Regions from separate parts of the Nonomuraea coxensis DSM 45129 genome, predicted to be linked through region 1. Evidence: riboswitches for the same ligand, from Rfam matches in the RefSeq annotation. Region 1 holds a riboswitch; each other region holds the start of a gene.

Region 1 (3,261 bases):
AGCACGGGCACCTCGGGCCCGAGGAAGGCTCCCTGCCCGTGCAGCGGCCGGATGGGCACCCCGGCGGCGGCGAGGGCGGTGGCGGTGGGCGGCTGCGCCCGGCAGACGGCCAGGACGCCGGGGCGGGCGCGGGCGATCTCGACGTGGATCCACGCCTCGCGCGGCGCCCCCGCGGGCAGGTCGGCGGCGTCGAGGGGGATCTCGGCGTACGGGGACGCGGCGGTGAGGGTGCCGAGGGGGACCGGCGGCGTCATCAGCAGCCGGTCGCCGCCGGTCCGGGCGGAGACGTGCCCGAACGCGGTCACCAGCCCCGCCGCCGCCAGCGCCCGCCCGGCCCTGGACAGCTCGTCCGGTAAGTGCTCCATCGGTCGCCCACCCTGCTCGCGAGATCGTTCCGAAGACAGGGAGGACAATACATGTATCTCCATACCTGTTCTAGAGGAACGGATCAGGCTCTCCCTATGCTGGAGGGCATGTCGCTTCAGCACGCGCTGCTCGGCGTCCTGGAGGCGCGCCCCATGAACGGGTACGAGCTGACCCGCTTCTTCGAGGCCGCCCCGCGCTGGGTGTGGTCGGCGCCGCAGAGCCAGATCTATCCCACGCTGCGCCAGATGGAGCAGGCCGGGCTCATCGAGGGCCAGAAGGAGATCCGGGGCACCAGGCTGAGGCGGACCGTCTACTCCATCACCGAGCGCGGCCTGGCGGAGCTGCGCGCCTGGCTCGGCACCGCCCACACCCCGCCGCCGGCGCGGGACGCGTTCTTCCTCCAGGCGCTGTTCTTCGACATGATCGAGCCGGACCGGGCGGCGTCGGTGCTCAAGGCGTTCATCGCCGAGCAGGAGCAGCTCGCCGCCGAGTGGCGGGCGCACAGGGAGGCGCTGCTGGCCAAGGACACGCCCCTGCTCAAGGAGCGGCTGAAGAACCGCCCCGCGGGCGAGCACGACCGCATCGCCGCGCTGAAGGCGCACGTCTTCGCGGGCCAGATCGCCGTCGCGACGGCCCGCGCCGCGTGGGCCCGCGAGAGCCTGCGGCTGCTGGAGGAGCCCACGCCGCCCTGACGGGCGGGGCCGCCGACGCCGACGAGCGCGCGTCCCCGGGCGAAAGGGACACGCGCTCGTACGTGCGGAAGGTCAGGGGGCGTGCGGGAGGGAGGTCAGGAGGCGTACTCGGGGTAGCCGTAGCCGACGACCTGCGACTTCGGCCGGACGCGCTCCTCCACCTTGCCGTTGCCGGTGTTGCCCTCGATGGTGGAGATGGTGCCGTTCTGGTTGTCCTTCACGACGAACCCGACGTGGTCGATGGCGTCGAGGCTCTTGCTGCCGTCCCAGGCGAAGAAGACCACCGCGCCGGGCTTGGCGAGGGTGCCGAAGCGGTCGTTGGCCTTGAACCACTTGGCGTGGGTGACGGTGTAGGCGTCCCAGCCGACCTGGGGGCGGGCGCCCGTCTTCTCGCCGACCCAGGAGACGAACATCGCGCACCAGGGGGCGTTGAGGTAGCCGGCGGGGGTGCCGCCGTCGCGGGCGATGGTCTCGGCGGCCCGCTGCGAGGCGGCGTACCACTGCTGGTACGGGGTGCCGCCGCCGGCGGAGTTCTCGCTGGTGCCCACCTGGGAGCGGGCCACGGCCAGCACCTGGTCGGCGGTGACCTGGATCCTGCTCTCCTGGGCGCGGGCGCGGGGGGCGGAGCGTTCCGCGGGGTTGTTGAGGGTGCTGCCGCCGTGCTGCCCGGTGACCGGAGGGGTGTCGGCGTACGCGGCCTGCGAGCCGAACGTGGCGGCGGCCACGGTCGCGCCGATGACGGCGAGGCTCAGCTTTTGGGCAGCGGTGAAGCGGTGCTTGGCCATCGAGGGGGTTACTCCTTGCTTCCATGCCGCTTACCGGGTTAGCTGACGGGTTCGGACGTGGAAGCTGTCCTACGGCACGTGGTGCCGATTCACCCCGAAGGACGTGGGTCCCCGGTTCCGCGCGTGGCGGATTCAGCGGTCACAGGACGATCCTGTGATGTGATCTCACTTGCGATGGTCAGACATAATCCGACAAAACGGACTTATGCCCTGAGGTGCACCATAAGGTAATACACACGGCAAGAGATTACAACTCCATAAAAGCCAGGTCAGGAGAGCTGTTGCCGGGCGTCGGCGAGGAGCACCATCATGGCAAGGGACTCGTCAAGCGGCATGATCGCCGATTCGGTCCGCCCCTCGGCCACGGCGGCCCGCACCTCGCGCACCTCGCCCGCGTAGCCGTTGTCGGCCGGATCGAGCACGTGCTCCTCGGGCTCCATGCCGGGCGCGGACAGCACGATCCGCTGCGGCGCCCAGAACGCCGCCGGGATCTCCGCCCGCATGCCGGTGCCCACGACGTGGGCGGAGTTGGGGTAGTGCGCGAGCAACGAGGTCGCCACCACGGCGTGCCGCCCCCCGGCGTACGTCAGCAGCCCGGCCGCCTCCGCGTCCACGCCGCTGGGCGCGAGGGAGCCCGTGACCCGCAGGCTCTCCGGCATCCCGAGCAGCAGCTGCGCCAGCCCGAACGGGTAGATGCCGAGGTCGAGCAGCGCGCCGCCGCCCAGTTCCGGCGCCCACAGCCGGTGCGCGGCGTCATAGGGGTGCGCGAAGCCGAAGGACGCCTGCACCGAGCGGATCTCCCCGAAGCGCTCGTCGGAGGCGATCAGGCGGATCAGCGGGTTGAACCGCATCCACATGGCCTCCATGAGGAAGACGCCCGCCTCACGCGCCAGGCGCACCATCGTCTCGGCGTCGGCCACGCTCGCCGCGAGCGGCTTCTCGCACAGCACGGCCTTGCCGTTCGCGATGGCGGCCGCCGCCACCGGGAGGTGCTGGGCGTGCGGCGTGGCGACGTAGACCGCGTCCACGGCCGGGTCGGCGCACAGGTGCTCGTAGGAGCCGTACGCCGACTCCGCGCCCAGCGTCGCGGCCAGCGCCCGCGCCCGCCCGAGGTCGCGGGAGCCGACGGCGGCCACCCGCATGCCCGGCTCGGCCGCGATGGCCGCCCCCACGGTCTGAGCGATGCCGCCGGTCGCCGCTATGCCCCACGCAAAATCTCGCACAAGGCGAGATCGTAGAGGGTTCAGGCGCCGTTGAACGTGTCGGGGTCCGGCCCGAGGCGCTTGCCCTGGTTGAGCGCCCCGATGGCGGCCATGTCCTCGGCGTCCAGGATGAAGCCGAACACGTCGATGTTCTCCTTGATCCGCGACGGCGTGACCGACTTGGGGATCACCACGTTGCCGAGCTGCAGGTGCCAG
Region 2 (3,261 bases), 930 kb from region 1:
ACGCCCCCAAGGAGCTGACCAAGGCCCTCGCCCTGTACGGTGCCGCCGCCCCCGCCGGCGGCACCGCCGGCGTCTTCCTCGGCGGCCTCATCACCGAATACCTGAGCTGGCCGTGGGTGTTCTACATCAACATCCCCATCGCCGTCGTCGCGCTCCTGGCCACCGGCCCGCTGATGCCCGCCGCCCCCGCCCGGCGCGGCTCCATCGACGTGCTCGGCACGCTGACCGTCACCCTCGGCCTCGGCACCGCCGTCTACGGCGTCGTCCGCGCCCCCGAGATCGGCTGGGGCTCGGCCGGCACCTGGATCACGCTCGCCGCCGCCGTGGTGCTGCTCGCCGCGTTCGTCGCCATCCAGGCCCGCCGCCGCGAACCGCTGATGCGCCTGTCCATCTTCCGCACCCCCGGCCTGTCGGCCGCCAACCTCACCCAGTTCCTGCTCGGCGGCGCGTGGATCCCGATGTGGTTCTTCCTCAACCTCTACCTGCAGCAGGTCCTCGGCTACGGCGCCTTCCCCAGCGGCGCCGCGCTGCTCCCGATGACCGTGCTCATCATGATCGGCATGATCGTCCTGGCGCCCCGCGCCATCGGGCGCTTCGGCCCCAAGGCCACCACCGTCAGCGGCCTGCTCCTGCTCGCCGCCGGCATGGCCTGGCTGTCGCTGATCAGCCCGGACGGCGGCTTCGCCACCGACGTCCTGCCCGCCGGCCTCGTCGCCGCCCTCGGCATGTCGCTGGCCTTCATCCCCTCCCTCGGCACCGCCATCTCCTCGGCCCGCCCCGAGGAAGGCGGCCTGGCCTCCGGCATCGTCAACACCAGCTACCAGGTCGGCTCCGCGCTCGGCCTGGCCGCCATGACCGCCGTCGCCGCCGCCAACGGCGCCGGCCGGCTCGGCGACCTGCCGGCCCTCACCGACGGCTTCTCCGCCGCCTTCGTGGGAGCCGCCGCCATCGCCCTGGCCGGCGCTCTGATCGCCGCCGCGACCCTGCGCACCCGCGCCGCCGCGCCGGCCGGCGACGAGGCCACCGTCTCCCGTACGTGAGCCGGCGCCCGTCACCGATCACGGACGCGCCCCCGCTCCCGGATCCCATCCGAGGTGGGGGCGCGTTCCCAGCTCCGTCAGGCGCGGTAGTCGGGGTAGCCGTAGCCCACGACCTGCGACTTGGGCCGGATCCGCTGCTCGACCTTGCCGTTGCCGGTGTTGCCCTCGATCGCGGTGATCGTGCCGTCGCCGTTGTCCTGCTTCACCAGGCCCACGTGGTCGATGCCCGAGGTGCTCCCGCCGTTCCAGTCGTAGAAGACGACGGCGCCGGGCTTGGCCAGCGTGCCCCAGCGCTTGTTGTCCTGGAACCACTTGGCGTAGGTGACGGTGTAGGCGTCCCAGCCGACGGTGGGCCGGGCGCCGGCCTTCTCGCCGACCCAGGAGACGAACATGGCGCACCACGGGGCGTTCGCGTACGCCTGCACGCTGCCGCCGTCACGAGCGATGGTCTCCTTGGCCCGCTGCGAAGACATGTACCAGCTGTGGAACGGCGTACCGCCACCGGCCGCGTTCTCCGTCACGCCGAGCTGCGACTCGGCGATCCGCAGCACCGTCTGCGCGCTCGCCTGGGTCGCGGGCTTCCGGGCCTGCTCCTGGGAGTCACGGTCGGCGGCGAAGGCCGGGCCGGCGGCGAGAACGGCACCGGCGGCCACGCTCATCCCGACGGCGAGCCTGGAGAGGTTCGCGGGCATGAGGGTACGAACGAAGGTGTGCTTGGGCATTACGGGGATTGCTCCTTGCTTCCCTGCCGCCTACCGGGTTAGCTGACGGGTTCGGGCGTGGAAGTGCCCTACGGCGCGCCCGCGTGGAGCACGCCGATTCACCCCGGAAACACATGGGTCCCCGGCTCCGCGAGATCGCGGACTCGGCGGCCGCGTCCCACCTCGACACATGCGGTTCATGCTGGTGAGACACGGTCTCGGCAATGTGGAGACGTCACGCGACATGCTTGCGCCTGCCTGGCGTACGCCTTAAGTCCTCGAAGGTAAGCGAACCTCACAGAGAGATGCAAGCGCGGGTCTGCCCTCCGCAACGCGATCCCCTGCACAGGCGGGGATCGGCGAGCGATTTCTTTACCCACGCGCCCGCCGCTCGGCTCTCAGAGGAGCCGGCCGGAGCGGCGCAGCCGGCGTTCGCGCAGGGCGAGAGCGGGCGGCACGCAGAGCTGCACGCCGATGTAGACGGCCACGGCGAGCGCTTCCCAGAAGCCGGCCGAGGTGACCGAGCCGCTCGCGAGCCGCTCCAGCCCCCATCGCCCCAGGGAGACGACCAGCGGCAGCACGACGGTGGCGAACATCCAGCCCATGACGGCGATCCCGGCCACGTACGGGATCACGAACCAGCGGGCCACGCTCCGGTCGCGCTCCGACATCTGCGCCAGCTCGTCCGCCTCGGGCGGGCTGAGCCGGAACAGCCGGGACTTGGCCGTCAGCCACGTCGCCCGGTAGAGGTTGTGGCAGCGCAGCGCGTTGGCCAGCAGCGCGTACGCGTCGCTGCGCAGCGGCAGCGCGGCCCACTGCCAGACCAGGTTGACGACCAGGAGGAGCGAGACGGCGGCGAGGAAGTCGCCGGCGACGCCGCCCACGCCGAGCAGCCGCGCGCCCAGCGACGCCGCCAGCAGCACGACGTCGACGGCCATCCCGGCGAGGTACACGCCGTGGCGGCGATGGCGCGGCACCGTCACGATCTGGGTGAGGTCGGTCTCGTAGACCACGTACAGGCCGCGATGGCTCACCCGGAAGACGGCCGGCACGCCGATCGCGCGGCCGGCCAGCCAGTGCCAGGCCTCGTGCACGGCGCCGCACGCCATGGCGAGCAGCAGCCAGGTGAACGCCGAGAGCCCGGGGCTGGGCAGGAACCAGGCGTCCTGCCAGGACGGGCGCAGCTCGGGCCGAAACAGCAGGAGCCCGGCGGAGAGCACCGCGGCGGCCCCGTAGCAGGACCAGGCGACGGGCCCGAACAGCCGGGCCGCGGCCCCCGGGCTCACTCCCTCGATCCACTTGACCCGGCCGCGCGGGTCGGGCTGCTCCCCCGGCGGGTCGAGGAGCCCGGCGGCGGTGAGCCCGTCGAGGAAGTCCGCTCCGTCCACCGGCTCCCCGGCGACGTCACCGGCCCGCGCCGTGGCCTGGTCGAGCGAGCCGGTCTCCTGGAGCGTGGTGACGAAGACGGCGCCCGGCTCCGGCACCGCGACGAAGACGCCCAGCTCGGGCCGGCCGAGGAT
Region 3 (3,261 bases), 450 kb from region 1:
CGGCACGTGCACCACAACCTGCGCTGGTACCTGCTCGCGTGGGACACCGCCAAGGACGACTGGCGGGTCTTCCGCCTCGACCGCGTCACCGGCCTGCGCGTCTCCACCAGCACGTACGAGCCCCGCCCCCTGCCCGCCGGCACCGCGCTCGACTACCTGCGCCAGGGCCTCGGCAAGGACCGCGAGCGCGTCGTCCTCACCGTCGAGGCGCCCCTGGCCGACGTCGCCGACGCGTTCGCCTACCAGGACGCCGACCTGGAGGCACTGGGGGAGCGGCGGACCAGGGCCGTGCTGGCGCTCGACACCTGGCAGTGGCTGCTGCTCAGCCTCGCGTTCCTGGACGCCCCCTTCACCGTCGAGGAGCCGGCCCGTTTCCGCGCCGCGCTCCGGTCCTTCGGCGCGCGGCTGACCGGCGGGGGCGGCCCCCCGCAGCCGGGCGCGTAGAACGACAAATCGGCCACGGCGTTCCGCGAGCGGTTCAAGGCCGTGGCCGGCGTCACGCCGCAGTCCTACCGCGCCTCGTTCCGGACGCCTTCCGGACGGGCGCGCGCTGACCGGGGGTCACGCGGCCACCTTGTCCAGGAAGGCGTCCAGGTTTCGCCGGGTGCGGGCGAGCTTGTCGTCCAGGGTGAGGGACTCGTCCACGACGCCGCCGCCCGCGGCCTCCTTCCGGCCGCGCAGGTAGAGGGAGCAGGCGAGGTCGGCGTGACGGTCTCGGCGCTCGCCCGCCGCTTCGGGGTCAAGCCCGCCGCGCTGTACTCCCACGTCAGGGACGTCCAGGAGCTGCGCGTACGGGTGGCCGTCCTGGGGCTGGCCGAGCTCGCCGAGCGGGCCGCCGCCGCCCTCGCCGGCCGCGCCGGCAAGGACGCCCTGGTGGCCTTCGCCGACGCCTACCGCGGCTACGCCAAGGAACACCCCGGCAGGTACGCCGCCGCGCAGATCCAACTCGACGACGAGACCGCCCACGCCAGCGCCGCCCGCAGGCACGCCGAGATGACCCGGGCCATCCTGCGCGGCTACGACCTGCCCGAGCCCGCCCAGACCGACGCCGTGCGCATGCTGCACAGCACCTTCCACGGCTTCGTCAGCCTGGAGACGCAGGGCGGCTTCAGCCGCACCGCGCGCGAGGCGGACGTGTCCTGGGCGAGAACCCTCGACGCCCTCGACTCCGTGCTGCGCAACTGGCCGCCCGAGGAGTGAGCCCGAGGATCGAGGAGGGTCAGGCGGCGTAGTTCGGGTAGCCGTAGCCGGCGACCTGCGAGGTCGGGCGGACCCGCTCCTCGACCTTGCCATTGCCCGTGTTGCCCTCGATCGTGGAGATCGTGCCGTCGCCGTTGTCCTTGACGACGAAACCGACGTGGTCGATGGCGCTCAGGCTCTTGCTGCCGCTCCAGGAGAAGAACACGACGGCGCCGGGCCTGGCCTCGCTGCCCCAGCGGTCGTTGGCGGCGAACCACTTGGCGTGGGCGACGGTGTAGGCGTCCCAGCCGACCTGCGAGCGGGCGCCGCTCTCCTCGCCGACCCAGGAGACGAACATCGAGCACCAGGGGGCGTTCAGGTAGGCGTTCCTGTTGCCGCCGTCGCGCACGACGGTCTCGCCGGCGCGGGCCGAGTCGGCGTACCAGCGCTGGAACTTGGTGCCGCCGCCGGCGGTGTTCTCGGACGTGCCCACCTGGGCGCGGGCGAGGTCAAGGACCTGCTGGGCGGTGACGTTCACGCGCGCGTCGCGGTTGCTGACGCCCTGCTGGGCGGCGGCGGCGGCCGCGGGCCGCGCGGGAGCACTGTCGGCGGCCGCGGTCACGGCGGCGGTGGCGCCCAGGGCGGAGACGGCGAGGGCGCCGCTCAGCGCCAGCTTGGCGGCGTTCAGCTTCGGGGCACGGATGAAACGGCTGATGGCCATGAAGGGACTGCTCCTTTGCGCTTCCATGCCGCTTACCGGGTTAGCTGACGGGTTCGGGCGTGCGGAAGCTGCCCTACGGCACGCGGACGTGCCGATTCACCCCGGTGGAGAACGGGTCCCCGGTTCCGCCAGTGGCGGATTCAGCGGCCACGGGCATCGGACGCCCGCGGTGGGAGTGGGATCGAACGCGGCGCCCGCGATGCGGACGCAGGTGAGCGCGGCCCTCTGGTCACTCGCTCCAAGGCTGAGGTCTGGGCCTGCCCACGGAACTGTACAACACCCCTCTGACCTGCGTAATTCCCCGGTCACGAAATCCTCATGACGGGCGGCGAAGGTAACGTGCCGGTGTGCTCTCAGCCGCGTTCCGGTCCGAGCGCGGCGGCCACGGCCCGCCCGCATCGTGCCGATGGCGAGATGGGCCAGAGCCGGCGCATCAGCGTGACCTGCTCCTCGATCCGCCTGCCGAGCGCCTTGGGCAGGTGAGAACATCGTTCATGACCAAGCCCCTCACCCAGATGAGCGAGCGCGAGTACTTCGCCACCATCAGACGCCGCCTAGGGATGTTCGTCATCGGCGGTCGACTGGCAGGCCTGGAGGCATTCCTTGAAGGCTATGACCAGCACGCCAAGCGCCACGGCGGCCCTGGCCTGCGGGGGTGGACGGAATGGCTCATCGCCCGTCGCGGCGAGACCTGCAGTCACCACTGGTCAGGACAGGTACGCCACATCGCTCTCGCCACCTGGGACCACTGGGAGCTCTCCGCCGATCAGGAAGAACTCGTCATCGACACCCTGTTCACCCTCCTCGACGAGTACCTCGCCGAACGCGAAGCGGCTTCCACTCCCTGATCGCAATCCCAGCCGGGGGCAGGCCACATGTCAGGTGATCGGAGATTCCACCAGCTGCGACAGCGACTGGTTGGAGGCCGAGTGCACTGATCAGCGGTAGCCCGCCGATCGCGAACCGCAGGCGGCGTCGGGCTCAATCGCCTGATCGACCGCCGAGATCCGCGGACAGTGCCGCGTAGATGTACTCGCTGCCCCAGCGATCCCCGTCGAGGTCGTTCTCGACCAGGTGCGCCTCCCGGCGCATCCCGAGGCGTTCGCAGACCCGCACGGACCCGGTGTTCTCCACATCCAGCCGTGCGTAGAGCCGGTGCACGCCCAGCTTGTCGAAGGCGAGCCTGGCCAGCGCCGCGGCTGCCTCGGTCGCGTAGCCGTGCCCCTGGTGACGTGGGTCGAGAGTCCAGCCGATCTCGGCCTGGGCGGCGCGGGCATCGGCCAGTTTGAGACTCACTTCGCCAAGGAGGCCGGGCTCACCGGGCCGGCAGACGGCAAGCGCGAACTTGTCCCCGTCGGCGC

The links. A riboswitch is a leader RNA that binds a small molecule or an ion and turns the genes downstream of it on or off. The one in region 1 is predicted to bind cyclic di-AMP.
Region 2: another riboswitch for cyclic di-AMP. It lies ahead of Nocox_RS20440 (CHAP domain-containing protein); the one in region 1 lies ahead of Nocox_RS25135 (CHAP domain-containing protein).
Region 3: another riboswitch for cyclic di-AMP. It lies ahead of Nocox_RS22930 (CHAP domain-containing protein); the one in region 1 lies ahead of Nocox_RS25135 (CHAP domain-containing protein).

The regions. Positions count from the first base shown of each region.
Region 1 covers NZ_CP068985.1:5,321,243-5,324,503, reverse strand. Annotated here, with positions in the region: gene Nocox_RS25145 (class II aldolase/adducin family protein) at 1-365, opposite strand, end outside; gene Nocox_RS25140 (PadR family transcriptional regulator) at 474-1,058, shown strand; gene Nocox_RS25135 (CHAP domain-containing protein) at 1,154-1,843, opposite strand; cyclic di-AMP (ydaO/yuaA leader) riboswitch at 1,856-1,991, opposite strand; gene Nocox_RS25130 (Gfo/Idh/MocA family protein) at 2,113-3,066, opposite strand; gene Nocox_RS25125 (aldo/keto reductase) at 3,087-3,261, opposite strand, start outside.
Region 2 covers NZ_CP068985.1:4,392,856-4,396,116, reverse strand. Annotated here, with positions in the region: gene Nocox_RS20445 (MFS transporter) at 1-1,040, shown strand, start outside; gene Nocox_RS20440 (CHAP domain-containing protein) at 1,118-1,762, opposite strand; cyclic di-AMP (ydaO/yuaA leader) riboswitch at 1,775-1,921, opposite strand; gene Nocox_RS20435 (hypothetical protein) at 2,140-3,261, opposite strand, start outside.
Region 3 covers NZ_CP068985.1:4,874,085-4,877,345, reverse strand. Annotated here, with positions in the region: gene Nocox_RS22945 (helix-turn-helix transcriptional regulator) at 1-444, shown strand, start outside; gene Nocox_RS22940 (FBP domain-containing protein) at 562-765, opposite strand; gene Nocox_RS22935 (TetR-like C-terminal domain-containing protein) at 706-1,200, shown strand; gene Nocox_RS22930 (CHAP domain-containing protein) at 1,220-1,900, opposite strand; cyclic di-AMP (ydaO/yuaA leader) riboswitch at 1,915-2,056, opposite strand; gene Nocox_RS22925 (hypothetical protein) at 2,395-2,748, shown strand; gene Nocox_RS22920 (GNAT family N-acetyltransferase) at 2,882-3,261, opposite strand, start outside.